3 regions of the Rhodococcus sp. SJ-3 genome follow, and region 1 is predicted to be linked to each of the others. Evidence: riboswitches for the same ligand, from Rfam matches in the RefSeq annotation. Region 1 holds a riboswitch; each other region holds the start of a gene.
What was found. Region 1 has a riboswitch for S-adenosylmethionine ahead of ACTDXD_RS23100 (hypothetical protein). Riboswitches for the same ligand answer to the same signal wherever they lie in the genome.
Positions count from the first base shown of each region.

Region 1 (9,478 bases):
ACCGCACTGATGATGCTGGTCGATCGCGTCGTGGGTGTCGCAGGCCAAGAGGCATTGTTCTTCGTCGTCGTGCTGACCGTCGCCCTCTTCGGCGGCATCGGTCCGGCCATCGTGGCGGCGCTGCTGTCCGGCCTACTGCTGAACTACTTCTTCACCGAACCCCACCACAGCCTCACGATCGCCGCGCCGGAGAATTTCGTCACCACCGTCGTGCTGCTCATCGTGGCCGTGGCCGTGGCGGCACTCGTCGACGCCGCCGCCGAGCGTGCGCGGGAAGCTCGTTTCGTGTCGCAGGAAGCCGAACTGCTCGCGCTGTTCGCCGGGGCCGTCCTGCGCGGTGCAGACGTGCACACACTGCTTGCCAAGGTGCGGGAGACCTACGGTCAGAAGGGTGTGGCCGTCCTGCGAGTCGAGGGCGACACCCACGTTGTGCTCGACAGCGCCGGCGTCGAGATACCGACCTCGCGCGACGACGCCGACACCGTGTGCGAGATCGACGAGGGGCGGTACATGCTCTTGCTGTCCGGGCGTCGTTTGCGTCCACGCGACCGACGGATCCTGACCACTGTCACCGGACAGATCGCCGGGTTGGTCCGGCAAGGTGAGCTTGCAGCCGAAGCGTCCCACGCCTCGGCGCTCGCCGAAACCGACCGGCTACGACGGCTGCTGCTGTCTGCGGTCAGTCACGATCTGCGCACGCCGCTCGCGGCGGTCAAGGCATCCGTATCGAGTCTGCGCAGCACCGACATCGAGTTTTCGAAGGAAGACACGTCCGAATTACTCGCGACGATCGAGGAATCCACCGATCAACTCACCCGCCTGGTGACGAATCTGCTCGACTCGTCGCGCCTCGCGTCCGGGGTCGTCGCTCCGGCACTGGATCTGGTGTATCTCGACGACGTGGTCGAACGTGCCGTGCTCACTCTCGCGAACGGTGGCCACGACAACGTGCTCGCCCTCCGAGAACGCATCGAGGTCGACGTCGACGACACAACCGTCTGCGCCGACGAGACATTGCTCGAGCGGGCTTTGGCGAACCTCATCGACAACGCGCTGCGGTACGCGCCGGGCAGTCCGGTCCTCATCGGCGCGACCATCGCCGACGACCACAACATCGTCACCGTCGTCGACCGCGGCCCCGGGCTGCGACGCGACGAGCGCGGTGACGCGTTCACCGTTTTTCCTCGGGCCGGCGATCAGCGCACGACCGGGGGTGCAGGTCTCGGACTCACTGTGGCACGAGGGTTCATCGAGGTCATGGGCGGAACCCTCACCCCGACCGACACTCCGGGCGGCGGCACCACCATGGTCATCGACCTCCCCACTGCACCGGCGAAGATGAAGCCATGACTCGTATCCTGGTCGTCGACGACGAGCCGCAGATCCTGCGCGCCCTGCGGATCAACCTCAAAGCCCGTGGGTACGACGTCGTCACCGCTGCCGACGGCACCACGGCCCTGCGTGCCGTCGCGCAGCACCACCCGGACGTGATCGTCCTCGACCTCGGCCTGCCCGACATCGACGGGATCGAGGTGCTCGCCGGACTCCGTGGCTGGTGCACCACCCCGGTGATCGTGCTCTCTGCCCGCAACGATGCCGCCGACAAGGTCGCTGCGCTCGACACCGGTGCCGACGACTACGTCACCAAACCGTTCGGAATGGAGGAGTTTCTGGCCCGGATCCGCGCGGCCGTCCGACGCGCCACCGCGATCTCCGGGCTTCCGGATCCATTGGTGGTGGCCGCGAACTTCACCGTCGATCTCGAATCCAAGAAGGTCACACGCGAGGGCGTCGACGTGCACCTGACACCGACCGAATGGGGCATGCTCGAGATGCTCGTCCGCAACCGCGGCAAGCTCGTCGGGCAACGCGAACTGCTCACAGAGTTGTGGGGCCCGGCCTACACGACCCAGAGTCATTATCTGCGCGTCTATCTCACCCAGCTTCGTCGCAAGCTCGAACTCGATCCAGCGCATCCCCGTCACCTGCTCACAGAGCCCGGACGTGGGTATCGCTTCGAAATGTGATCGATGCGGAATCGCCGGCTCGAGCCGCGCAGGTAGGCTCGATCCGGCGAATGTCAGACGTCGCCCGATACCCCTGAGCACCTAACGGAGATCTCCAGATGACAGCGCGTGCCCACGACGAACTCGTGGTTCTGCTCGACGAGGACGAGCGACCCATCGGAACAGCTCCGAAAGCCACCGTCCATCACACGGACACTCCGCTTCACCTGGCATTCTCCTGCTACGTGTTCGATGACGAGGGCCGGGTCCTCACGACTCGACGCGCACTGGACAAGATCACATGGCCCGGCGTGTGGACGAATGCGTGCTGTGGTCATCCCGGACCCGACGAATCCCTCGAGGACGCGATACACCGCCGTCTCGAGCAGGAGCTGGGCCTCGCGGTCGACGACCTCACATGCATGTTGCCGCGTTTCCGCTATCGCGCGACGGCAGCCGACGGGACCGTCGAGAACGAAGTCTGTCCGGTGTTCTGCGCCCGCGCAGCATCCCGCCTCGAGCCCGACCCGTCCGAGGTGATGGACTGGTCGTGGGTGTCATGGGCCGATATGCAAACCGCCTCAACCCTTCCGTGGCTGATCAGCCCGTGGTCGGCCGAGCAGATTCCGCAACTCGCTCGGACCGGCGTGGCGCGATGGGTCGACGCCGCGATCTGAACCTCGCCTGCCCGACGGTCGTACTCGACCGGCGGTGCCCATGACAAGCGCGCTCGTCGAAGGGGTTCACGCTTCGGACCACACACCCAGTTCGTTTCCACTCGGATCGAGGAAGGTGAACCGGCGCCCTCCGGGGAAATCGTACGGCCCCGACGAAATTGTGCCCCCGGCATGTTCGACCGCACCGACCGAGGCATCGAGGTCGCTCGAGTACAGCAGGACCAGCGGTCCGGCTGTACCCGGTGCGCGCAGGGTCGTGAGCCCGCCGACCTCCCCGTCACCTTCTGCGGCGCGGATACCGGCGTACTTCGGACCATAGTCGTTGAATTTCCACCCGAAAGCAGCCTCGTAGAATGCGCGTGAGGCGCCGAGATCTGTAGCGGCGAGTTCGATGTAGTCGAATGTGTGATGAGTGTTGACCATGGAACCATGGTGAACCTGCCCACCGACACGGTGCAGTGGCGACGCGTGATCGGCCAGTTCACTCGCGGCTTCCCTCCGGACCGATGTCGATGCTGCGGTCGATCTCCCGAAGGACGAGATCGACCGCAGCGTCCGCGTCCATCCCCGCAATCAGCACGGATTGTGTCGCACCGGTACTGACCGCAACCAACCTCACGGCTTCGTTGTGCGCCCGGGCCTCGGAGAACCCGACAAGACGGAGTAGACGCCCGGCCTCGCTGACGGTTCCACCCGATGCGTCGGCAAGAAAGGATCTGATCCACGGATCGTTCGTCGCTTTCGCAAGGTAGGCATACCAGACCGAGACACCGACGCGTGCGGGTGCATTCGTCGGAACAGGCTGGGTGAGCAATGCCGCGAGGGCCGATCTCGGATCACCGGGGCATCCGTGTTCGCGATAAACCTGTTCGGCACCGGTGACCATTTCCTGCGCTCCGGCCCGGATCAGATGCTGTTTCGATTCGAAGTAGTGCTGGATCCTGCCGATCGAGACGCCGGCCTCCTCAGCCACCGCATGCAACGTGACCCCGTCGATTCCCCGCTCGTGGATCACCGCCCACAGGGCCCACACAATCTCTTTGCGACGCTCGGCATGGTCGACAACTTTCGGCATGACCGCATTTTACAATATGCCTATACTGCAAAAGGTACTGATACTCGACGATCAGGGGTTGCATATGAGTGAGTACGCCGCACGCACAGATTCCCGGACCGAGCATCCACCACCAGCTCGTCCGCGTTACCGATGGCTTCGTCGCAGCGGGCTGGTCGTCCTCGCCGCGCTCACAGCGCTGGGTGCTGTGAGCGTGCAGCAGTTCTTCTTCGGAGCACCCGGCGTGGGTCATTTCCGCGACGCAGAAGGACGCCAGAGCTACGTCGCGGCGTACGAGCAAGCGATGTCCTCACTCCCCTCACCCACATCGACCCACGACCTCGCGACCCGCTTCGGCACAGTTCGCGCTTATGAGTGGAGCTCCCCGGACACCGCGGACACCGTTCCGGTCGTCCTGGTGCCGGGCCGGTCGTCGGGTGTTCCGATGTGGGCCGAGAACCTTGACGACTTCCTACCTCACCGACGGGTTGTTGCTTTCGACGCACTCGGTGATGCCGGTTTGTCGGTACAGAATGTTCCGCTCACCTCCTTCGGCGACCAGGCCATCTGGATCACCGACGCACTCGACGCACTCGCAACCGACACCGTGCACATCGTCGGTCATTCGTTCGGTGGAGCAATCGCAGCGACATACGCGCAGCATTTCCCGGAGAGGGTCCGGTCGCTGACACTCCTCGAACCGGTTTTCACCTTCGCGCGTCCCTCGGCCCGCATGATGGCGTGGACCATGGTGTCGTCTCTCCCGTTCCTGCCCGAGTCCTGGCGCACGACCGCGCTCGGAAAGGTAGGCGGGGCCGAGTTCGACTCGAACGACGACATGGCGAAGATGATCGCCGCGGGTTCGGAGCACTTCTCGGCGGTCCTGCCGATTCCTTCTCCCCTGAGTGATGACGAGATGGAGGCCCTCGCCATGCCCACCTATGTCGCTATCGCCGAACGCGATTCGCTCGCCGGAGGCGACACTGCAGTGCAGCGGGCACGAACACTCCCGCGCGCACTCGTCGATATCTTCCCGAACACCACCCATTCGCTACCGATGCAAGCGAAGGAGGCTCTGGCAGTAGAGCTTCCAGAATTCTGGCACGAGGCCGAACAGAACTGATCCGACGGGTCACCGGCCGGGCACATAGGTCAGCGTCGGAACGCGCCCTCGTACGCAGTCCGTCCAGTGATCAGGTGCGGCAAGGGTGAAGGTCGCAGGCACATACGGATCAGGGCCCGGCAGGATCAGCACTCGCCACTGCGGAACCCAGGTCCCGATCTCCCCACAAGCGTGGACCGCGTCGGCGATCGCAGCGGTGTCATGGTGACGGAATACGAGTCGTATTCCATCCCAAGATAATTCGACGCGCGTCTCGTCCAGGACGCGCACCAGCGCGCCGACACTGAGATCGGAATCGTCGAAAGCCTTACGGGCGCGGATGAAGTGTACGTGGTGCCCGTCGCCGAACGAAGCGCACTCGTGAGCACCTACGTGATCGGTACCGCGAATATGGTCGGTCATGATTTCCTCCGGGTCGGCCCCGGGCGGGGCGCTCGTGCCCGGGCCGGTCGGCCGCGAGCCGCTTCGTCATCCGAGCCACCCGCGAGCGTGGGGTTGGCGTGCCGTCAAGTCGGAGCTTGGCGACGGCATCTCGTGAAGCACCGCCAATATACATGATGGAGCGACCTCACAACCCGAGCCACCGCCTGCGGAGAAGAACGCAACGCATCCTTACTGCTCCGAAACGCCACGGTGACCGACCCCGCCGACACTGGTCGGCACTGTTCGCATCAGGAGGTTGCCGTGTCCTACGTTCCACCCGCCGAGCTGGCCCGCGCGATGGTCGACGCCGGCCAGAGCAAGGTCCTCATGTCTACCCGCGACACCCTGATCAGGGCGTATATGGCCGGTGCGATCCTCACACTCGGGGCAGCATTTGCAATTACCGTCACCGTGCAGACCGGCAACGCCCTCCTCGGAGCCATTCTCTTCCCGGTCGGATTCTGTCTGCTGTACCTACTGGGTTTCGATCTTCTCACCGGGGTGTTCACGATGGTCCCCATCGCATACCTCGACAGACGCCCGGGGGTGACGATCGGGTCGATGCTCCGCAACTGGGCTCTGGTCTTCGTCGGAAACTTCCTCGGCGCCTTCACCGTGGCCGTGCTGATCACCTTCATCCTCACCTACGGCTATTCGATCCCGCCGGACGCGGTCGGCGAACGTCTCGGTGAGATCGGTGAAGCGCGCACTCTCGGGTATGCAGAGCATGGCGCGGCGGGCATGGCAACCCTGTTCTTCCGCGGCATGCTGTGCAACTGGATGGTCTCCACCGGCGTTGTCGCAGCGATGATGTCCAAGAGTGTGCCGGGCAAGGTTCTCGTGATGTGGATGCCCGTCATGCTGTTCTTCTACATGGGTTTCGAGCACTCGGTCGTCAACATGTTCCTGTTCCCGTCCGGCCTGCTTCTCGGCGGTGACTTCACCCTCGGTGACTATCTGATCTGGAACGAGGTCCCGACGGTTCTGGGCAACCTTGTCGGCGGTGTCGTGTTCGTGGGTCTCGCTCTCTACATCACCCACGTGCGGACGCAACCCAAGCGCGCGATCGGGGCGCCTGCCTCGGACCGCGCCGCAGCGTCGGCCAGGACTCCCGAACCCGTGTGATGCGATCCGTGGCTTCGATTCTCCCGACGCACAGGCCCTATCGCGGCAGAGGGATGTCGGGTCACGCCGGCGATACCCTGATCGGATGGCGTCGTTCACACCGATCTCACCTGCTGTACTCACCGAACTACTCGCCGAACGTGCATACGCACTACCGGGCCCGGTCGCCATGGCAATTTCGGCCGCCGACGCCGCAGAACCGATGGATCTGGCGAGCCGGGTTGTCGAGGCCCTGCGCGCCGCGGGGCGTCCCGCGCACGCCGTGTCACTGCACGATTTCGTCCGACCTGCCTCGCTCCGTCTCGAACACGGGCACGCCGATGAAGAGAGTTATCGGTCGGGCTGGTACGACTACGACGCGCTGGACCGCGAGGTGGTCTCGTCCCTGAAGAGCGGGCATCGCTTTCTGCCGCGGTTGTGGGACGAGGCCACCGACCGGTCGGCGCGAGCACACCGGGTCGGCGCCGCAGACGATCACGTGCTTGTCGTAGCAGGACCGATGCTCCTCGGCCGAGGCATCCCGTTCGATGTGACCGTCGACCTGAAAATGTCCCGGGGTGCGCTCGAACGGGGAACTCCCGCCGCCGACCATTGGACGATCTCCCCGCTACTCGCACACGAGGCCGAGGTCTCTTCCGCGGCCGACATCGTGGTGCGCTTCGAACATCCGGATCGGCCCGCGCTGCGGGATTCCTGAACTATCCGGCAGCCAGGGCCTTGGCCAATGGCGAGGGGAATCGCGGCAGCACCCGCACACCCTCCAGCCATTCCTCGAGCCGAGCAGCTTCGGCGGTGAGAAAGGCCGATGCTTCCTTCCCTGCGTCCTCGAGCATATGGAGCCGGACGGCGCCGTCGTCGGATTGCCACCACGTGCCGACAACCCGGCCGTCCCACCACGCCGTCGGCCCTGCGTTTCCACTGGTGTCGAAGAGTTGCTGCTTGTACGGGCCGAGGTACCACTCTCGCTCGAACCAACCCATCGTGGTGGGATCGAGAGACGGCAGCAGGGCGCCCCACGGCTCAGCAGAGGGCGCGGGGTCGACGTCGTCCGGGAGGAGATAGCCGACACGCCCGTCGAGGTCGACTTCCACAGCCGCGAGTTCGGTCAGCGCAGCTCGGACCGCTTTGATCGTCGAGCCGAGCCACCATTTGATGTCGGCTTCGGTGCCCGGCCCGAACGCGCCCAGCCACATCGCCACAAGGTCTCGAAGTCCCTCGGATTCACTTCGCGGTTCGATCTCCTCCCCCAACCACGAGGCAGTCCGCACCCAGTTCGGACGCGAGATTCGCCACGACCCGTTGTTGGAGGCCCGGAGCACCTGGCCCGAGGCCGAGAGCACCGTCATGACTCGTGGGGCGAAGGAAACCTTCCCGCCCCACGACTTCCCGACGCCGTAGTCGATCGATGCGTCGAGAACAGGTAGTTCGGAACGTAATTCGGACGCGGTGGCCTCGCGTCCACCTGCCAAGGCGGCGAGAACCCCGGCGGTGGCGTCGTCGAGCCACTGTGCGCCGTCCCGGTGCAGGCCGGCCCGTTCGGCGTCTTTGATCACGCTGCGGCGCTGAGCGGCTGCAACCCGATTACTTGCCCCGGCCTGTGCCGCCGCGAGCGCGGCACGCGGAAACACAAAGACGGTACGACGCATCGCGAGGTGCTTGACCAGCGTCCGATCTCTGTAGAGCGCGGCATCGAGTTCCGCCGCGGAGAAGTCGGTGACTCTCGACCACGTGGAGAGGTACACGGTCGCAGGATCGGTGCCGTGCAGGCACACCATGCTCCTGGCGGCTTCGACTGCGTCGGCCGCACGATACGCCGGGGCAATGCGGTGGCGAGCCGCGAGGCGCGCTCTGCGTTCACCGACGTCGACAGTCCGAAGCATCATGCGCTCACTCTAGATGCGGGTACCGACATGCGTTGTTACTGTCCCGTCGTGACCTGGACCGAGATTCGCGATTCCGCCGAGTTGACCGAACTTTTCGGCGAGCCGACCTTCCGCGCGGCACACAAGGTACGTGCGAGGTTGCACCCGTACGACGTGGATTGGCTTGCCGCATCACCGTTCTGCGTCGTGGCCACAACCGACGAGACCGGTCGATGCGACGCATCACCCAAAGGTGACCGACCCGGCAGGCTGGCGTATGTGATCGACGACCGCACGATCGCACTCGCCGAGCGCCCCGGCAACCGACGCATGGACGGTTTCCGAAACGTCCTGCGAAACCCGTTCGTGGGCACGAACTTCTTCATCCCCGGACGCGGCGACACGCTACGGGTCAACGGGCGCGCGCGCCTGATCACCGATGCGCCGTTCTTCGACGACCTCGTCGTGCAGGATCACCGTCCTATCCTGTGCCTCGTCATCGAGATCGAAGAGATCTTCCACCACTGCGCCAAGGCATTCATGCGGTCCGCGTTGTGGGACCCGGACACCTGGGATCCGGACGCGCTGCCCTCGGTGGCGACACTGTCGAAGACGATGGTGCCCGACGGTCCCGAGACCCTTGAAGAACTCGAACAGTACTACGGTCCGGCCTACGCCGACCAGCTCTATCGCCCGCAGCACCCGGCACCCGATCCTCGGTGGGGAGCGCGGTCAGCGTCGTAGCTCAGGCGGGAAACCGCCGGTGGCGACCGGTCCCCAGGAGTCGATGGTTATCCGGATGAGCGATTTGCCCTGCGCGCGCATCGCATCGCGGTACTCGTCCCAGTCCGGATGCTCCCCGGAGATGCATCGGAAGTAGTCGACGAGCGGCTCGACAGCGCCCGGCATGTCGAGCACCTCCGCGACGCCATCGACCTGGACGTACGCACCGTTGAACTCGTCGGACAGGACGCACACGGTCGCGCGTGGGTTGCGGCGCAGGTTCACCGCCTTTGCCCGCTGCGGGTAGGTCGCGATGACGATTCTGCCGTCGCCATCGAGGCCGAGAGTCACAGGCGAGACCTGTGGTGTGCCCGATTTCCGCCACGTGATCAATACGCCACGGTGGCGGGGGCGGACGAAGTCGAGCAGTTCGTCGCGCGAGACGTGGTCGGCGGTTGCGATTGCCATAGCGCCCAGGATAGGTG
Region 1 is NZ_CM123306.1:4,943,950-4,953,427, reverse strand. It holds gene ACTDXD_RS23130 (DUF4118 domain-containing protein) at 1-1,350, shown strand, start outside; gene ACTDXD_RS23125 (response regulator) at 1,347-2,027, shown strand; gene idi (isopentenyl-diphosphate Delta-isomerase) at 2,126-2,683, shown strand; gene ACTDXD_RS23115 (VOC family protein) at 2,750-3,106, opposite strand; gene ACTDXD_RS23110 (TetR/AcrR family transcriptional regulator) at 3,165-3,758, opposite strand; gene ACTDXD_RS23105 (alpha/beta fold hydrolase) at 3,823-4,860, shown strand; gene ACTDXD_RS23100 (hypothetical protein) at 4,870-5,262, opposite strand; SAM riboswitch class IV at 5,288-5,400, opposite strand; gene ACTDXD_RS23095 (formate/nitrite transporter family protein) at 5,545-6,408, shown strand; gene ACTDXD_RS23090 (uridine kinase) at 6,494-7,105, shown strand; gene ACTDXD_RS23085 (winged helix DNA-binding domain-containing protein) at 7,107-8,291, opposite strand; gene ACTDXD_RS23080 (MSMEG_1061 family FMN-dependent PPOX-type flavoprotein) at 8,340-9,014, shown strand; gene ACTDXD_RS23075 (PPOX class F420-dependent oxidoreductase) at 9,003-9,461, opposite strand.

Region 2 (9,478 bases), 1.2 Mb from region 1:
GTCGACGCGGCGAATGCGGTGCAGAACAACACCAGTCGCGCAGTGATGTTTCCGAAAACCAGGATGCCGAGTATCGGACCGAACGCGACACCTGCGGGGCCCTGGAGAACACTCTCGAGGTAGATCGAGCCGGCCTGTTTGAGGATTTCGAAGCCGATTCCCGCGATCACACCGCCGAGGATCGCGCTGCGGAAGGTGACCGGCTCACGGGGCAGCCGGGCGATGACCCACGTGAACACCGCACTCGTGGCAGTGACCGCAATGAGAAGAGCGACGATACGCAGAAGCACACCCACACCGACGATGTTCTCGATGTTCAGCAGTTCCACGATCCACCGCATCACCGGCCCGCTGCTGACCGCGGACAATCCCAACGACACGACCATCGCCAAACCCAGGCTGATCAACGCACCGCCGTCCTTGAGCTTGACGACGAGAAAGTTCCCCTTCTCGCGCGGATGGTCCCACATCGCGGTGAGGGCATCCCGCAGGTTCGCCATCCAGCCCAGGCCGGCGTACGACGCGGTGATCAGACCGATGACCCCCACCGCGCCGCGGGAATCGATCGCGGAATCGATGATTCCCTGGACGGTGCCACCGAGTTCACCGGGAATGTTCTCGGTGATCGCCGCGCTTATCTGCTCGAGCATCTCGGGCCGACCGGCAAGGACGAAACCGGCTATCGAGAACCCGACCATGATGACCGGAACGATCGCAAGAACCGTGAAGTAGGTCAGGCCCGCAGCGTAATAGTCGCCCTTGTTCTCCTGATACCGCACACCGGACCGCACCAGATGGTCGAGCCACGGTCGGGCCGCACGCTGACGCTCGAGAAAACTCGGCTTCTTGTCGCCGTCCGGCTCACCGACCATCTGGGTCTCCTTACGGGTCAATTCCGGGGTAGGAATCCCACCTTGTCATAGACCTGCGTCAGCGTCCGGGAAGCGACCTCGCGTGCCCGCTCCGCTCCGTTCGACAGGATTCGGAGCAGTTCCGCTTCGTCTGCGAGGTACTCATCCACCTTCGCGCGCAGCGGAGTCACGAACTCGGTGAGGACCTCGGCGGTGTCCCCCTTCAGATCGCCGTAGCCCTTGCCGTCGTACCCGGCGACGAGTTCGTCGACCGAGCGGCCCGACAGTGCTGATTGGATGGTGAGCAGGTTGCTCACGCCCGGCTTGTTCTCCGGGTCGAATCGGATCTCACGGTCGTTGTCGGTCACCGCCGACTTGATCTTCTTCGCCGAGATCTTCGGGTCGTCGAGCAGATTGATCAGGCCGGCATCGGTGGCCGCCGACTTGCTCATCTTCGACGTCGGGTCCTGCAGGTCGTAGATCTTGGCTGTGCCCTTGACGATCTGAGGCTCCGGAACGACGAAGGTCTTTCCGAACCGCTTGTTGAAACGCTGCGCGAGGTCGCGGGTGAGCTCGAGGTGCTGGCGCTGGTCCTCACCGACGGGGACCTTGTGGGCGCGGTAGAGAAGGATGTCCGCGGCCATGAGCACCGGATAGGTGAACAGGCCGACGCTCGCATGATCGGACCCCTGCTTGGCCGACTTGTCCTTGAACTGCGTCATGCGGCTCGCTTCACCGAAACCGGTGAGGCAGTTGAGCACCCAGGACAACTCGGCATGCTCGGGAACCTGGCTCTGCACGAACAGCACTGAGCGCTCCGGATCGATCCCGATCGCAAGCAGCTGCGCTGCGGCAACGAGGACCCGCTGCCGCAGCTCCTTCGGTTTCTGCGGCACCGTGATGGCGTGCAGGTCGGGGATGAAGTAGAAGGCGTCGTTCTCGTCCTGCGCCGGAACCCACTGCTGCAACGCCCCCAGAAAGTTCCCGAGGTGGAACGAATCCGAGGTGGGCTGGATGCCCGAGAGCACCCGGGGCCTGGCGGCCGGCCGGGAGTCCTGCGCTGTGGTGTTCTGATCTGGCGTCGACATGGCCTCGATACTTTCACGCACCGGATCCGGCCGCCGCAGGAGGTGTCAGTGGAATCGGACGGTCACCGGCGCATGATCGGACCAGCGTTCCGCATACGTCGCGGCGCGTTCGACCCGGGCGTCGACGACCCGCTCCGCCAGCGCGGGCGTCACGAGGTGGTAGTCGATGCGCCAGCCGGCGTCGGTGTCGAAGGCCTTACCGCGGTAGGACCACCAGGAGTAGGGGCCTGCGACGTCGCCGTGGACGTCACGCACGACGTCGTGCCATCGGCCGGTGGCGAGCAGATCGCCCACCCAGTCGCGTTCTTCGGGCAGGAAGCCCGATTTCTTGACGTTGCCCTTCCAGTTCTTGATGTCGCGCTCGGTGTGGGCGATGTTCCAGTCGCCGCACACCACCATGTCCCGACCGGCCGAAACGACGTCGGAGGCGCGCTCTCCCAGATACGCGGAAAAACCCTTCATGAAGCGTTCTTTGTCGTCCTGCTTCGGGGTTCCGGCTTCCCCAGTGGGCAGGTAGAGGCTGCCGACCGTCACGGCCCCGAAATCCGCCTCGATGTAGCGGCCCGAGTCGACGTACTCGTCGACGTCGAAACCCACGCGGACGGCGTCCGCCGGCGTGCGCGAGAGGATCGCAACCCCCGCGCGTCCCTTCGCGGACGCCTCTGATCCCGTGACATGCCAACCGGCGTCCAGGGCGGGCGCGATCGCGGCGTGGAACTGCTTCTCGGTCGCGCGTACTTCCTGGAGGCAGACGATGTCGGCAGCGGAGGTTTCGAGCCAGGCCAGCAGGCCCTTTCCTGCCGCAGCGCGCACGCCGTTGACATTCACGGTGGTGATGGTGAGGGACACGCCGCACACCGTATCCGACTCCACAGACAGAGCGGAAAGCACGGGATGTCCCCGATGGGGCGGCCCGTCTCGTCGCGCGTACTGCTCGTCGACGCGTCGGTTCTCGACGCGGCAACGCTACTGCGAGGCGCGGGCCTTCTGCAGGTTCTCGTCGAGCGTGCCGAGGAACTCCTCGGTGGTCAGCCACGATTGTTCGGGACCGACGAGCAGTGCAAGGTCTTTGGTCATGCTGCCTGCCTCGACGGTCTTGATGACGACGTCCTCGAGTGCCTGCGCGAACTCGATCACCTCGAATGTGCTGTCGAGTTTGCCGCGGTGCTCGAGACCGCGTGTCCACGCGAAGATCGACGCAATGGGATTGGTCGATGTCGGCTTGCCCTGCTGATGTTGCCGGTAGTGCCGGGTGACGGTGCCGTGTGCGGCCTCCGCTTCGACGGTCCTGCCGTCCGGAGTCATCAACACGGAAGTCATGAGTCCGAGCGAGCCGTAGCCCTGCGCAACAGTGTCGGACTGGACGTCACCGTCGTAGTTCTTGCAGGCCCAGACGTAGCCGCCTTCCCACTTGAGGGACGACGCCACCATGTCGTCGATCAGGCGGTGCTCGTAGGTCAGTCCGGCAGCGTCGAACTCCGCCTTGAACTCGTCCTCGTAGATCCGCTGGAACTCGTCCTTGAACATGCCGTCGTAGGCCTTGAGGATCGTGTTCTTGGTGGACAGGTATACCGGGTAGTTGCGCTGCAGACCGTAGGACAGCGAGGCGCGTGCGAAGTCCTGGATGGATTTCTTGTAGTTGTACATACCCATGACGACGCCGCCGTCCTCGGGGATCCTGCACACCTCGTGCTCGATCGGTTCGGAACCGTCGTCCGGCGTGTAGGTGATGGTGACGGTGCCTGCGCCGGGGACCTTGAAGTCTGTGGCACGGTACTGGTCGCCGAATGCGTGACGGCCGACGATGACCGGCTTCGTCCAACCCGGAACCAACCTGGGCACGTTGGAGATGATGATGGGTGCACGGAAGATGGTGCCGCCGAGGATGTTACGAATAGTGCCGTTGGGTGACCGCCACATCTTCTTCAGGCCGAACTCCTCGACCCGCGCCTCGTCCGGGGTGATGGTCGCGCACTTGACACCGACGCCGTGCTTCTTGATGGCGTTCGCGGAATCGATGGTGACCTGGTCGTCGGTCGCATCACGGTTCTCGATGCCGAGGTCGTAGTACTCGAGATCCACATCCAGATAGGGATGAATGAGCTTGTCTTTGATGAACTGCCAGATGATGCGCGTCATCTCGTCGCCGTCGAGTTCGACGACCTTACCCTCAACCTTGATCTTGGACATACGCGGTTCGTGTCCTCCTTGGACGGCAGTCGAGTCCCCGAGCGGCCGCACTTCCGGAATGCGACCGCCTTCAGCTCAGGCGTCTGAGCATGGCTCCGCACGCGTCGGGTACTGAGCCAAACAGAACAAGCGTACTGCTATTCGATGCACGCACAACCCCGGCTGCGGCCCCCAAGCGCTACTGACCGGTAACTTTCTTGCTGCTCGGGCGCAGGCGGAGGGAAGGTCGAGAGCCGCGTGTCGAGCCCTAGGATCCAGCCGTTAGACTGCCGACGAGGTCATGAGTGCCAGCGCGAAGCCCCGGCTTGCTGGTCGGCAACCCTCCGGCCAGGGTGGGGTGCTCCGGGTGAGGACACGGTCGTCGGCGCACCGCAGACGACAAGCCGGCTCTTGGGAGGTTCGAAATGCTGATGGACTGTCGATACCGGCTCTCGTCCCAGTGCCCCGACATGGCAAGCAGGACACATTGACCATCACCACTGGCCTCGAGGCGGTCGCATCTTGACAACAGGTACCAACCGTCGACGGATCGAGCTTCCCGCAGAAGACGGAAAGCTCGACACCATCGACATCGGCAGCATCACCCTCGAAAGCGGTGCCATCCTTCCCGATGTCACCGTCGCTCTGCAGCGGTGGGGCGCGCTGTCACCCACCCGCGACAACGTCGTGCTCGTCGAGCACGCGCTGACCGGGGACTCACACATCACCGGACCGGCCGGACCGGATCACCCGTCGCCAGGCTGGTGGTCCGGCATGGTCGGCCCCGGCGCGCCGATCGACACCGACCGGTGGTGCGTGGTGGCCACGAACGTCCTCGGCGGATGCCAGGGCACCACCGGCCCGGGCAGCACCGCGCCCGACGGCAAACCGTGGGGCTCCCGTTTCCCGCGGATCACCATCCGCGATCAGATCACCGCGGAAGCTGCCCTTCTCGACGCCCTCGGCATCGAGACATTGGCCGCGGTGACGGGTGGATCGATGGGCGGCATGCGTTCGCTCGAATGGGTCGTCTCCCACCCGAGCCGGGTGCGGGCGGCACTGGTCCTCGCGGTCGGCTCCCGCGCAACCGCCGATCAGATCGGTGTCCAGAGCACCCAGATCGCTGCCATCATGGCGGATCCGGACTGGCAGGGCGGCGACTACTACGAGACCGGCCGCCGGCCCGAGGCCGGGCTGGGTATCGCGCGGCGCATGGCCCATCTCTCGTATCGCAGCGAGGAAGAACTCGACTCGCGGTTCGCCAACCTCCCTCAAGACGACGAGGATCCGTGGCGTGACGGACGCTACGCCGTGCAGAGCTACCTCGACCACCAGGCAGCGAAGCTCGTCAAGCGGTTCGACCCCGGGACCTACGTGGTACTGAGCGACGCGATGAACCGGCACGACGTAGGCCGCGGTCGCGGTGGCGTCGAGGCCGCATTGGCGAGCACGCAGGTACCGACGATCGTCGCGGGCGTCGATTCGGATCGTCTCTACCCGATTCGATTGCAGCAGGAGATCGCAGACGGTCTCCCCCATTGCGCCGGGCTGCGCGTGCTCGAATCACGCGACGGACACGACGGCTTCCTCACCGAGGCCGACGCGGTCGCGAAGCTGCTCGTCGAGCTGATGGAGCTGGCGAGCGCGTAACAGCGCTCGCCGGCCTGTTCCCCCTACCCTGTGCCCAGGGGGTCGATCGAGACAGCCAGTCCGACGATCGCCCCACCCATGGCGAGCATCGCTGCCACGTCGAAGCGTTTGCTTCGCACCGCGAGCACTCCCACCTGATCGGAGTCGAGAGCCCAGCGGAGAATCCCCGCGAGGATCATCGCACCACCGAACACGAAAGCGCCTCGGCGCCAGCGATCGGCCAGCACGAGGACCACCGCCGCGGCGATCACCACGGTGACCGCCAGCAGCGGCAGGTTCAGTCGTGTAAGACGCACCGAACTGTCCATCTGCTGACTGCTCAGAGACCGGCGTCGTGCTCGGCGCGTTCGACGACGTTCGTCAGCAGAAACGCGCGGGTGAGGGGTCCGACACCACCGGGATTGGGCGAGAGGAACCCGGCAACGTCGCGGACGTCGCCGGCGACGTCGCCGCGCAGGCCGTCGGCTGTGCGCGAGACACCCACGTCGAGCACTGCTGCACCGGGCTTGACCATGTCGGCGGTGATCAGACCGGGCACACCCGCTGCGGCAACGACGATGTCGGCGCGCTTCACCTCGGCGGCGAGGTCCTTGGTGCCGGTGTGGCACAGCGTCACTGTCGCGTTCTCGCTGCGACGGGTCAGCAGGAGCCCGATCGGGCGGCCCACGGTCACGCCGCGGCCGATGACCACCACATGGGCGCCGTTGATCGGCACCTCGTAGCGGCGCAGCAGGTGGACGATGCCCCGCGGGGTGCACGGCAACGCCGCCTCCTTGCCGAGCACCAGGCGTCCGAGGTTGACCGGATGCAGTCCGTCCGCATCCTTGGCAGGGTCGATCCGCTCGAGGGCGGCGTTCTCGTCGAGGTGCCCGGGCAGCGGAAGCTGCACAATGTACCCCGTGCATGCGGGGTCGGCGTTGAGTTCGTCGATCGCCGCTTCGAGCTGTTCTTGGGTGATGTCGGCGGGCAGATCCTTGCGGATCGAGGTGATGCCCACCTTGGCGCAGTCGTTGTGCTTGCCGCGCACGTACGCCGCCGATCCGGGGTCGTCGCCCACCAGGATCGTGCCGAGGCCGGGCGTGATGCCCTTGTCCTTCAGCGCTGTCACGCGGACCACCAGGTCCTCGAAGATCTCGTCGCGGGTTGCTTTGCCGTCCAGGATGGTCGCAGTCACGTCACTCATTCTTCCAGGTATCCACTCGCTCGCGGCGGGCGGTGCCACATCGTTCCGGACGGGGAACAACCGCGAGAGTCCACCTGATTGCCGTCGGGGGCTCCGGCGCGGTACAGATCTTCGAACGCCGACGCGAGACGGCGTTCGTAGTCCTCGGGGTCCGGCATCGACGAAACACTCACCAGGAACGTCAGATTCAGAGTATTTCCGAGCGATGTCACCGAATGGACGAGGGCGGAGGTCCGGCTGAGCATCGGTGTCCCCAGCGCTTCCACCACCGGGCTGCCGCCGAAACGGAGGCCCTCGACCCGGCCGCGGGGCACATTGGTCACCGCGGTGTTCGCCAGAGCGACGACGGCGCCGCTCGACTCGATCCTCCGGTTGCGGGCACGCCGAATCGACACCTTCAGGTCCACTGCGGGCGAAGCATCGACGGGTGCGGTGGTTGCCGCCGTCTCCGGACGCGCGACACGCTGCTTCTCCAAGTTCGACGATTCCCGGACGAGGCGGAGTCGCTCGAGCGGGTCCGCATGGTCGGTGGTGTGCAGGTCGACGTACATGAGCGTGACCTCGTTCGCCGCACGGGTCTTCCCTCCCTCGACGCCGGACCTGCGCCGGGTCGACCGGGGGACGATCGCCGCGAGCGACGCCGGCGGGGTTTCTCCGTGCTGCTCGAGATACGAGTGCAGACCGCCCGAGACCACGGACAGGATCACATCGTTGACGGATGTTCCGGTGGAGCGAGCGACGGCCCGGACGTCGCGCAGATCCATGCGGACCCGGCCGAACTGCCGCGACCCGCTGCCACCGGTATCGAAACGCGTTCGTGGACGGCACGGCGCCGGTGGGGTGATCGTTCCCGCTGCGGTCAGCGTGGTCAGCGCCTTCCGCGCGCGGAGCGCAGCGAGCACAGCAGGTACCATCCGCACGAACCGGAACGGCAGTGCCGATACCGCCCGGACCACACCGGGAACCGAGGAGAGCGCCTCGGTGCCTGCCGGCTTCGCGTCCGGATCGTCGAACAACGCGCGGGCGATCTCGGCTGCTCCCAGTCCGTCGGTGAGCGAATGGTGTATTCGCAACGCGACGATGGTCGACGCCGCAGGGAGCTCGTCGACCCCGCTGACATCGGTCAGGACATGCACCTCCCAGGGTGGCCTTGTCAGGTCGAGGGGCGCCTCCTTCATCGACGCCAGGCGCCTGTGCAGTTCGGTGCGGGAGGTGTGGCCGACCGTCGTGAAGCGAATGTGGTGCTCGGGGTCGACGTCCGCCTCGACCCAGTACGGGTAGTCGAGATCGGCGGGAACTCGATGCAGGCGGCGACGAAGCGCCGGCGTCCGTTCCAGCCGATCGAGGAACCAGGTCACCGCCTCGGCGTTGGTGCCGATCGGATTCGCGTCCTGTTCCGTGTCGCACACATAGAAACTCAGCATTACCGCAGGTGGGTCTTCTGGGTTCGCCTCCTCGACGAACACGTGGAGGGCGTCGCGCGGAGCCAGACGAACCCCGTATGTGCGTGTCATCGCGATGGTTCGCCTCCGCGGTCTCGCTGTGCGTCTGCCCGTCCGATTCAAACAGCTCTCGGCCGAGGCCGCATCCCCCCGCGTGTGTCCGGTCTCGAACCGGCTGGCAAGCTGGAACGAGTGTTCCGAGTGATGTTCCATGAGCCCTGTATCCCCCCGAATACGGGTAATGCGATCAGGATGGTCGCCGCGACCGGCGACGAGCTGCACCTCGTGGAGCCCCTCGGATTCGATCTGTCCGAGCCGAAGCTGCGGCGGGCCGGGCTCGACTACCACGATCTGGCGTCGGTGACGGTGCATGCCGATCTGCAGGCGGCGTGGGAAGCACTGAAACCGGAGCGTGTCTTCGCGTTCACGGCGCACGCCACGACCAGCTACGCCGACATCGAGTACCGCTCGGGCGACGTCCTGTTGTTCGGTCCCGAACCGACCGGGCTGTCCGGCGAGGTGCTCGCCGATCCGCATGTCACCACACAGGTCCGCATTCCGATGTTGCCCGGACGCCGCTCGCTGAACCTGTCGAACGCCGCCGCGGTGGTGGCCTACGAGGCGTGGCGCCAGCACGGGTTCGACGGCGCAGTCTGACCGGTCTGTTTCAGCTGCTGACCACCGGCAGAATCGCCCGATCCATGACATCGGCCAGTTCGTCCCAGGGAACGGTGATGTCCACGAGTCCGATGGCGTGCGGGCCCACTTGATAATCGCCGAACCGGATCTGCATACCCTCGGGCGTCGGGAGCCAGTCGGCGAAGTTGTTCTCCTCGGGTGCGATGCCCTCGCGGACGTAGTCCGGACCGGCCGCGGTCTCCGGAAGGAGCAGCGCCGACTGCTCGGACAATCGGTCGAGTCCGGCCTGCAGGTCCGGGAACAGGTCCTGCAGCGTGACGGGGGTGGCGTTGTCGGTGTCGACAACAACGGTGGACACGAGTGCTGTGGGGTGCGCGCCGGGTGGATTCATGTTGTAGGACGTGATCAACAGTCCGGCGACGACATGCTCACCGATCCGGGTCACCTCCTGTGTGC
Region 2 is NZ_CM123306.1:290,692-300,169, forward strand. It holds gene yhjD (inner membrane protein YhjD) at 1-872, opposite strand, end outside; gene trpS (tryptophan--tRNA ligase) at 890-1,939, opposite strand; gene ACTDXD_RS01420 (exodeoxyribonuclease III) at 1,985-2,788, opposite strand; gene ACTDXD_RS01425 (NADP-dependent isocitrate dehydrogenase) at 2,906-4,129, opposite strand; SAM riboswitch class IV at 4,406-4,520, shown strand; gene metX (homoserine O-acetyltransferase MetX) at 4,631-5,758, shown strand; gene ACTDXD_RS01435 (DUF3017 domain-containing protein) at 5,782-6,066, opposite strand; gene ACTDXD_RS01440 (bifunctional methylenetetrahydrofolate dehydrogenase/methenyltetrahydrofolate cyclohydrolase) at 6,078-6,932, opposite strand; gene ACTDXD_RS01445 (wax ester/triacylglycerol synthase domain-containing protein) at 6,938-8,455, opposite strand; gene ACTDXD_RS01450 (tRNA (cytidine(34)-2'-O)-methyltransferase) at 8,576-9,040, shown strand; gene ACTDXD_RS01455 (RsiV family protein) at 9,051-9,478, opposite strand, start outside.
Region 2: another riboswitch for S-adenosylmethionine. It lies ahead of metX (homoserine O-acetyltransferase MetX); the one in region 1 lies ahead of ACTDXD_RS23100 (hypothetical protein).

Region 3 (9,478 bases), 2.0 Mb from region 1:
AGCCGCAGCCAGATCGGAGTGAGCATCGACGCGTACAGCGGGAACAGGAAGGTACGCGAGGAATCCATCAGGCGTTCGGTTGCCCAGACCTGCCACCCGACGCGGCTTCGGACCGGATGCCAGCCTTCGGCCATTCCGATCGACAGCAACCGCACGGTGATCAAGGTCAGCACCGCGAACACGGCCATGGTGAGAATTCCGCCTGCCGGGAGCATCGCAAGGGAACGGACGACGGCCTCGGACACACTCACGGTGTCCTTGACCCACCAGACGAGCAGTGCGACACCCGCGCCGATCGACATGATCGGAAGTCCTGCGAGAAGGATGGACGTGACACCGAATATGGGGACCCAGCGCGCGCCGCGGGGCGGATCCTCGGAAGGCCATTGCGGTTCGGCTTTTCCGGTTTTCTGCGCGGGTGAACCGGCCCAGTGCTGCGCAGCCTTGACGCGGCCGAATACGGCCGATCCTGCGGCAACCTCGGCGTTCTTGCCCACGCGTGAACCCGGGGCGAGAAACGAGCGTGCGCCGATCGAGGCACCGGCTCCGATCCTGATGCTTCCGATGTGGACGAGGTCGCCATCGACCCAATACCCCGACAGATCCACCTCGGGTTCGATCGAGCAGCCGTCGCCGAGCACGAGCATGCCGGTGACCGGCGGAAGGGTGTGCAGGTCGACGCCCTGGCCGATCTTCGCGCCCAGCGCCCGCGCGTACTGGCGCATCCACGGCGCACCGGACAGATTGGTCGCGCCGGACGCCTCCGACAACCGCTGCGCGGTCCACAGCCGCAGGTGTACCGCGCCGCCGCGGGGATAACTGCCTGGCTTCAGCCCGCGCAGAAGTAGCCGCGCGCCCAGGACCGCCGTGCTCATCCGGCCGAGCGGTGAAAGGAACACGACGACGCCTGCTGCGATCCACCACCACGACAACGTCACGGTCCACGGAACATCGGTGGCCATTGCGATGATGTTGTTCAGAATCGCCAGCCACGTGATCCATTGGAGGCCGGTCAACGTCGTGAGGGGTACCGTCGCAGCGAGTTGGAGGAACTGCGCCCCTCGCGACACCGGGGTGACTTCGCGCGGACCCGTGGTCTCCGTCGGGGCGAGTTCGTCGAGATAGCCGGCGAGGGACCCGAGCCGAGGCCGGTCGTAGAGTTCGGCGACCGTCATGTCGGGATAGCGCTCACGCAGTGCGGTGACGAGTTGCGCGGCGGACAGAGAACCTCCGCCGAGTTCGAAGAAGTCGTCGTCGAGTCCTTCGATGCGGGCGCCGAGCAGTGACGACCACAGTTCCGCGACCCATTCGGCGGTCGGAGGTAGTCCGAGCGCTTCGACCGAGTCGGCGTCGGCGCCGGGCAGCGGCCACGGCAGGGCATTACGATCGACCTTCCCGGACGTACGAGTGGGAAGCTCGTCGACGAGCGCGAGACGCGGTACGAGTGCTGCTGGAAGCTGTTCGGACAGCAGGTCGTGGGCGGAGGCAACGTCGAAGTCGGGATCGGTCGAGGCGATGTAGCCGACGAGAATCGAGCTTCCGGCCGAGGTCTTGCGGACCGCGCACGCACCACCGGCGACACCGGGCAGGTTCTGCAGGGCATTGTCGACCTCGCCGAGCTCGATGCGGCGTCCGCCGATCTTGACCTGGTCGTCGGCGCGTCCCTGGAAAAGGAGTCCCGCACTGTCGAGTACGACGAGGTCGCCGCTGCGATAGGCGCGATCCCAGCCGAGGGTGGGCATGGGCGCGTACTTCTCGGCGTCTTTCGCCGGGTCCAGGTAGCGGGCGAGCCCGACACCGCCGATCACGAGCTCGCCGGACTGTCCTTCGGCGACGGGATTGCCCTCGGTGTCTACGACCGCAAGATCCCAGCCGTCGAGTGGCAGACCGATCCGGATCGGTCCGGTGCCGTCCATGATGGCGGCGCACGCGACCACCGTCGCTTCGGTGGGGCCGTAGGTGTTCCACACTTCACGGCCGGGCACGGCGAGACGCTCGGCGAGGTCGGGCGGGCATGCTTCCCCGCCGAAGATGAGCAGGCGCACTGCTTCGAGTGCCTCGCCGGGCCACATCGCCGCAAGGGTCGGGACCGTGGAGACGACGTTGATGTTGCGAGAGACCAGCCACGGGCCGAGGTCCATTCCGGAGCGCACGAGCGAACGCGGCGCAGGAACGAGGCACGCGCCGTGCCGCCAGGCCAGCCACATCTCCTCGCATGATGCGTCGAATGCGACGGACAGACCTGCGAGGACCCGGTCGCTTGGGCCGAGAGGTTCTTCCCGGCAGAACAGGTTCGCTTCGGCGTCGACGAAGGCGGCGGCGTTGCGGTGTGTGACGGCGACACCCTTCGGGGTGCCGGTGGAACCCGAGGTGAAGATGATCCACGCGTCGTCGTCGAGGGCCGGTTCGCGTACGTCCGGTTCGTCGGCAGGAGGAGCGGTGCCGGGACCGATCCCCGCATCGGTGACGATCGCGGTCACCTTTGCTTCGGAGAAGACCAGCTCGGCACGCTCATCGGGGTCGTCGGCGTCTACCGGGACGTAGGCGGCGCCTGCGGCGAGAACGGACAGAATGGTGATGTAGAGGTCTTTGGATCCGGACGACATGCGCACCCCGACGCGATCGCCGGCGCCCACACCGGCCTCCGCGAGTCCACGTGCTCCTGCGCTGACCTGGTCGAGCAGTTCGGCGTACTCGAGCATCGTGGTGCCGTCGTCGATTGCAGGAGCGTGGGGGTGCGATTCGGCGCTGGCGCGAAGTACGTCGACGAGTGTGCGCGGCGCGGGTGCGTGTGATCCGCGCAGGAAGACTTCCGGTACGAGCGACGTGTCGTCGGCTGCGGGCGGGGGTTGAGCAGACAATCCGCTGTCCTTCTACTCGGGTGGGCGATCCGGGTTATTTCACGTGAAGGTGGACAACAGATGAACGTTCGGTACGCGCAGCGAGCGGGTGGGGGTGTGCGGTGTCACGCCTCAGAGCAAAGCACGATGGTGGTTCCTCCGCAGGTCAGAAGGAGAAATTCTCTTTCGGCCGGAGACCGTGCGGAGGGCCTCGACGGGATGCCGACTTGACACGCAGTGTGCCCGGTGTCATTGTCTTCGGCAGGTCATGAGTACCAGCGTCAAGCCCCGGCTCGCTGGTCGGCAACCCTCCGCCGCGGTGGGGTGCTCCGGGTGACGACCTGGCTGACGTACCGAACCCGGACGCAGCAAGCGCGGACTCCGCCGGCGAACGATTCACCATCGTCGTGGCGATCACCGACGGGTCCCTGATCGATGAGGGAAATTCGTCATGACTGTTGCTACTTCCACCTGTATCGCTCCCTTTGCTCGCGTGTCGGGCTGTGACGTGCAGGTTCCTCTGGTGCAGGGCGGAACCTGCAGCTACGCGAACTTCGACTATGCGGCGAGCGCACCGGCTCTGGAGAGTGTGACGGACCGGATTTCCGAGCTGTTGCCGTTCTACGCCAGCGTGCACCGTGGTGCGGGCTATGCCTCGCGCATCAGCACCACGAGCTACGAGGAGTCGCGTGAGTCGGTTTCCCGGTTCGTCGGTGCCGACGAGGACCAGGTCGTGGTCTTCACCCGAAACACCACGGATTCGATCAACCTGCTCGCCGGTGCAGTCCCCGGCGACGTGGTGGTACTCGACATCGAGCATCATGCGAACTTGTTGCCGTGGAAGAACACTCGTGTGGTCGAAGCTGCGGATTCGGTTTCGGAAACCGTGTGGCGGATCGCCGTCGAGCTCGAGCGTGCGCCGACGGCACTGCTTGCCATCACGGGAGCGTCCAATGTGACCGGCGAGGTGCTGCCGATTGCCGAACTCGCCGAACTCGCCCACGCGTGCGGCGCACGGATCTTCGTCGACGGTGCCCAGCTGGTTCCGCATCGCCGCGTCGACCTCGCCGAGCTCGGCGTCGACTATCTCGCGTTCTCGGGCCACAAGCTGTACGCGCCGTTCGGTGCCGGGGTGCTCGTCGGACGTCGCGACTGGCTCGATGTCGCGGAGCCGTACCTCGCCGGGGGCGGAGCAGTACGTGAGGTCGCCCTCGACCGCACCGAATGGGCGTGCGCCCCTGCCCGGCACGAAGCCGGGTCCCCGAACGTGCTGGGGGTCGCGGCGATCGCTGCCGCGTGCGACACTCTCGCGTCGCACGACGCCGAGGCAGCTGCGCGTCACGAGGAGCTGTTGTGCGCGCAGCTTGTCGATGGCCTGCACGACATCTACGGCGTGGAAATCCTTAGGCTGTGGGATGATTCGGCAGACTGCGTCGGGATCGTGACCTTCGGTATCGATGGTTTCGAGCCCGGCGAGATAGCCGCGTACCTCTCGGCCGAACACGGCATCGGTGTTCGTGACGGGCGTTTCTGCGCCCACCCGTTGCTCGCCCGCGTCGGCCTTCCCGGTGGTGCGGTGCGCGCCTCGCTGGGATTGGGTAGTTCCTCGGCGGACGTCGATCGTCTGCTCGCGGCGCTTCGGCAGCTGGTGGCGAGCGGGCCGCAGTGGTCGTATGCCAAGGTCGAGGGGGCCTGGAGCCCGTCGCCGGAGACCCGGATCGGCCTTACGCAGTCGGGCGACGGTGCGGCGGAGTGCGTCTGATGATCGCCGCAGCGATCGACAATTCCCGGCGAGATCAGTAGGGTTTTCTCATGGCAGTGTGGAGTTCGGCGCAGGCAGCGGCCCAGTGGTGCCGCCGCCACGTCGACCTGTGCCGCACGGCCTCCTGCATCTGTTCGGACTGACGAGGTTCCCGTTCCCGCTTTTTCGATGCCGAGTTCGGCATATCGAGAGGAATTCTCATGTCCTACAGTAGTATTTCTTCAGCCGAGTCCCTGCGTGTCGCAGTCGAATTCGTAGATGGTTCAGGGCCAGATGTGTGGGCGGATCTCACCGTCGATCGCGACGGCGGTGGGCCGCTCGACCTCAGTGCTGCTCCGCGCACCGTCGTGCGGGTGCGCGCCGCAGATCTGCGGGAAGCGCGCAAGCTGCGCGATCGGGCACGAGCCGATGCCTCGGCGGAAGGCCGCGACCCCGACGCCCTCACGGTGCTGGTCGACCTCGAAGTGATCGTCGACCTCGAAGCGCGCGTGGCTCGTCGCCGTGCTCAGGATGCGTGGCGCCGGGCAGGCGGGGGAGCAGCGGGCCTGTCCTACGTCGGTACTCCGACCGGGCTGGCCGGCCTGATCGCCGATATTCATGCCGTGAAGGTCGCCGACGGCGTCACCCTGATCCCGGTGGCCGGTGGCATCACGGTCGACAACATCGTCGATGGAACCCTGCCGTGGCTAGAGTCTCGCGGACTCATCGAGATCTCACCGTCGTCGGCGGAGTTGGGGCGCAGGTTCGCCGCAGGCAGAGGTCGCGCCACTGATCGTCCGGACGGTCGTGTGGCCCTCGCATCCTGACCTCCTGCACGTTGTGATCAGTCGACCTCGAGGTCGACGCCCGCAGTGATCCGCAGGAGTTCGGTGTACGAGGTGCGGAAGAGGGTGTCCAGGCTCCCTCCCGATGCCCACAGTTCGGGGTATCCCGCCAAAGCGCAGTCGACGTAGGTCGGCAGATTGGTGGGGTGCCCCAGCGGTGCCACACCGCCCGGTTGTTGCCCGGTGACCTCGGCGATCAAGTCGTCGGGTGCGGGAGTGAGGGTGCCGGCCAGCCTGGCGCCGGCCCGCTCGAGTGAGACCCGGTGCGCGCCCGAGACGAGAACCAGTATCGGCTCCTCGTCGAGAAGGAGTACGAGGGACTCGACGATGGCTCCGACGTCGACCCGCACTGCGGCTGCTGCCTGTTCGGCGGTGCGCACCGGCGTCGACTGCGTGGTGATCAGGCCGTGATGTCCTCGGGCGATGAGGGTGTCGGCGACACGGGCAGCATTCGGGTGCAGAGGCCTGGGCATGATGCCACCCTATGAAAACCGGTGACTGCTGTGACCGGATCCAGAAGGATCGACGTGATCGGAAGCTCGATGCGGTTTACACGCTCAAATATTACTCTCGAGTAATGACTGATTCATCCAGTTGGAAGGCGTTCACCGTAGAGCGCACCGAACACGTCGCCCAGGTCACGCTCATCGGCCCGGGCAAAGGCAACGCGATGGGGCCGGACTTCTGGTCGGAACTACCGCAGATCTTCGCGCAACTCGACACCGACCCCGAGGTTCGCGCCGTCGTGCTCACCGGCTCCGGCAAGCACTTCTCGTACGGTCTCGACCTTCCTGGCATGGCCGGTGAGCTCGGGCCGGTGCTGGCCGACAAAGCGCAGGCGAAGCCCCGCACCGATTTCCACGCCATGGTCAAGCGCATGCAGGGCGCCATCACGGCCGTCGCCGACTGTCGTAAGCCCGTCGTCGCTGCGATCTCGGGATGGTGCATCGGCGGCGGCGTCGACCTCGTCTCGGCGGCCGACATCCGCTACGCCAGCGCCGACGCCCAGTTCAGCGTCCGTGAGGTCAAGGTCGGTATGGTCGCCGACGTGGGGAGCCTCGCGCGACTTCCCCGGATCATCGGTGACGGGCACCTACGTGAACTCGCGCTGACCGGCAAGGACATCGACGCCGCACGCGCCGAGAAGATCGGTCTCGTGAACGACGTCTTCGACGACGCCGCAGCAACACTCGCCGCAGCGCACGCGAGCGCGGCCGAGATCGCAGGCAACCCCCCGCTCGTGGTCCACGGCATCAAGGACGTCCTCGACCACACGCGGTCCGCGCAGGTCGACGACAGTCTTCGTTATGTCGCGGCCTGGAACTCGGCGTTCTTGCCGTCCGAAGACCTCACCGAAGCGATCGCGGCCGTGATGCAGAAGCGCACGCCGGAGTTCAAGGGGCGCTAGGACGCACCCTGCAGCAAGACGACATCTCCGGGCCGATTTCGTGATCGGCCGGGAGATGTCGTCTTCAGGGGACGCGGTGCCTGCCGTCGTCCTACGGACTTCGGTGTCCGCATCGTCCTACGGACTCAGTGTCCGCCGTTGTCCTTCAAGCGCGCGATCGACGCGGTTACTTCGGCCTCGGCGTCGGCCCGGCCCGCCCAATCGGCAGCTTCGACATGCTTGCCCGGCTCGAGGTCCTTGTAATGCACGAAGAAGTGCTTGATTGCGTCGAGCTCGAACTGCGGCACATCGCTGATGTCCTGGATGTGATCCCAGCGCGGGTCACCGGCCGGAACGGCCAGGACCTTGTCGTCTCCGCCTGCCTCGTCGACCATCTTGAACATGCCGACCGGACGTGCATCGACGATCACGCCGGGGTACACGGACTCGGGGAGCAGCACAAGGCAGTCGAGCGGATCGCCGTCCTCACCGAGAGTGTTCTCGATGTAGCCGTAGTCGGCGGGGTAACCGAAGGAGGTGTAGAGGTAGCGGTCGAGCTTGACGCGGCCGGTCTCGTGATCGACCTCGTACTTGTTGCGCTGCCCCTTGGGGATCTCGATGGTGACCTCGAACTCCACGCCTTGCCTCACTTCGTCGATGTTTGCCAGTCGATACGACGTCCGTATCTGCGGCGATGGTCCGCAGTGAGGATAACCGTCCCGACGCTACGCTGTAGGTGCAGGTACCGGACCACCACGCGACCACCAAGGGCGCGAGTGTGTTGGACACAGCGGAGGCGCGTTGGCGGGGCAAGGCAAGAGCAAGAAGCAGGGCGGACTCGAGACCCGTAAACGTCGGAGCTTCCGGATCCTGCTCGGTATCTGGATCGTGGGCTTCCTGGCGCTGGTGGTCGGTGGCGCGTTCGCGGTGTACGACGTCCGCAGCACTGCATCAGCCGCGGTGGTCCCCGCCCCCGCGCCCGTCGTCGCTGCGCCGCAGGTCGCAGCCGTCACCGACTCCGCCCCCGCACCCAGCCCCTCCGGGCTCGCCACTGCACTCGGCGCTGCCGTCGCGAACCCGGGACTCGGCGCATTCACCGGATCGGTCACCGACGCCGCGACGGGCACTGTGCTCTGGTCACACGAGCCCGACCGTCCGATGACACCGGCGTCCACCACGAAACTGCTCACGGCAGCAGCGGCGCTGATCGCCCTGCCGAGCGACCATCGGGTCACGACGAAGGTGGTGTCCGGATCCCGGCCGGGCGAGATCGTGCTGGTCGCGGGGGGCGACCCGACACTGACAGCGCAGCCCGCCGGTCAGGACGGCTTCTATCCGGGCGCTCCGCGCATCGCCGACCTCGCCGACCAGATCACACGTTCCGGAAGTGTGGTCGACACCGTGCTCGTCGACACCGGTGCGTACAGCGGCGAGCTCCTCGCACCCGGATGGTTCCCCGAGGACGTCCCCGCGGGCTTCGTTGCCCCGATCGAGCCGGTGATGCTCGACAGTGGGCGATCCGACCCGCTCGAAGACGAATCGCCGCGCAGCGCCACACCCGCCCTGGACGCGGGCCGGGCACTTGCCACTGCACTCGGCGCAGATCCTGCAACAGTGGCTCTCGCGTCTGCCCCTCCCGGTGCGACCCCCATGGCATCGGTGCAATCGGCACCGCTGCGCGACCGGCTCGGCCAGATGGTGAGCCGTTCCGACAATGTGCTCGCCGAGGCAATCGGTCGTGAGGTCGCGATGGAGGCCGGGGTCGGGGCTTCCTTCTCCGATGCCACCGGTGCCGTCCTGCGTGTGCTGCAGGGCGCGGGCTTCGACACCTCCGGGGTAACGCTTGTCGACCTCAGCGGCCTTTCGGTCGACGACCGGATCCCCGCCGGTCTGCTCGACTCCATCATGGCGGCCGCCGCGGCACCGGACCGTGAGGAACTGCGTCCCATACTCGACTACTTGCCTGTCGCCGGAGGCACCGGCACCCTCGCTGATCGCTACGGTGCGACGAATCGCGCCGGAGCCGGGTGGGTTCGAGCCAAGACGGGCACACTGAATCTGGTGAGTGGACTTTCGGGCTATGTCGTCGACGTCGACGGTCGGGTGCTCTCGTTCGCGTTGCTGTCCAACGATCGTTCCCCCGGTGAGGCCAGGCCCGCGCTCGATGCGGTGGCTGCGGTCCTCCGAGAATGCGGATGCCGATGAGTGGCGCCGACCGCGCACTCGGCGACGCGATCGATTGGTCGTTCGCGGCGGGAGTCGGCGCGCGGCTGGCGCGGCCCGCGCCTGCGATGTCGCGCTACACATACGACACCGCGGCCGCTGAACTCGCGTCCGCGTCGGATCGGGCCGAGGCGCCGGTCCGGGATCTGACCGGTCTCGGGGACGGCGCCGCGCCGCGGCCTGCACTCGTCGTCGACCGGCCGGGGTGGGTCCACGCGGCTGCCGCTTCGATGTCCGAACTGGTCGGCGAAGGGGAGAACCGCTCGTGGGCCGCGAAGCCCGCAGGAGCGCAGGCCGGTGCGATGCTCGCCTATCTGTCCTCGGCGGTGCTCGGACAGTACGACCCGTTCTCCAGGACGCTGCTGCTGGTCACCCCGAATGTCGTCGCCGTCGAACGGGCCCTGAAGGTGCCCACCGCAGACTTCCGGCTTTGGGTATGCCT
Region 3 is NZ_CM123306.1:2,931,487-2,940,964, forward strand. It holds gene ACTDXD_RS13550 (Pls/PosA family non-ribosomal peptide synthetase) at 1-2,861, opposite strand, end outside; SAM riboswitch class IV at 3,105-3,221, shown strand; gene ACTDXD_RS13555 (aminotransferase class V-fold PLP-dependent enzyme) at 3,292-4,602, shown strand; gene ACTDXD_RS13560 (putative leader peptide) at 4,653-4,745, shown strand; gene ACTDXD_RS13565 (hypothetical protein) at 4,803-5,408, shown strand; gene ACTDXD_RS13570 (YbaK/EbsC family protein) at 5,426-5,899, opposite strand; gene ACTDXD_RS13575 (crotonase/enoyl-CoA hydratase family protein) at 6,004-6,834, shown strand; gene ACTDXD_RS13580 (inorganic diphosphatase) at 6,960-7,451, opposite strand; gene dacB (D-alanyl-D-alanine carboxypeptidase/D-alanyl-D-alanine endopeptidase) at 7,615-9,018, shown strand; gene ACTDXD_RS13590 (zinc-dependent metalloprotease) at 9,015-9,478, shown strand, end outside.
Region 3: another riboswitch for S-adenosylmethionine. It lies ahead of ACTDXD_RS13555 (aminotransferase class V-fold PLP-dependent enzyme); the one in region 1 lies ahead of ACTDXD_RS23100 (hypothetical protein).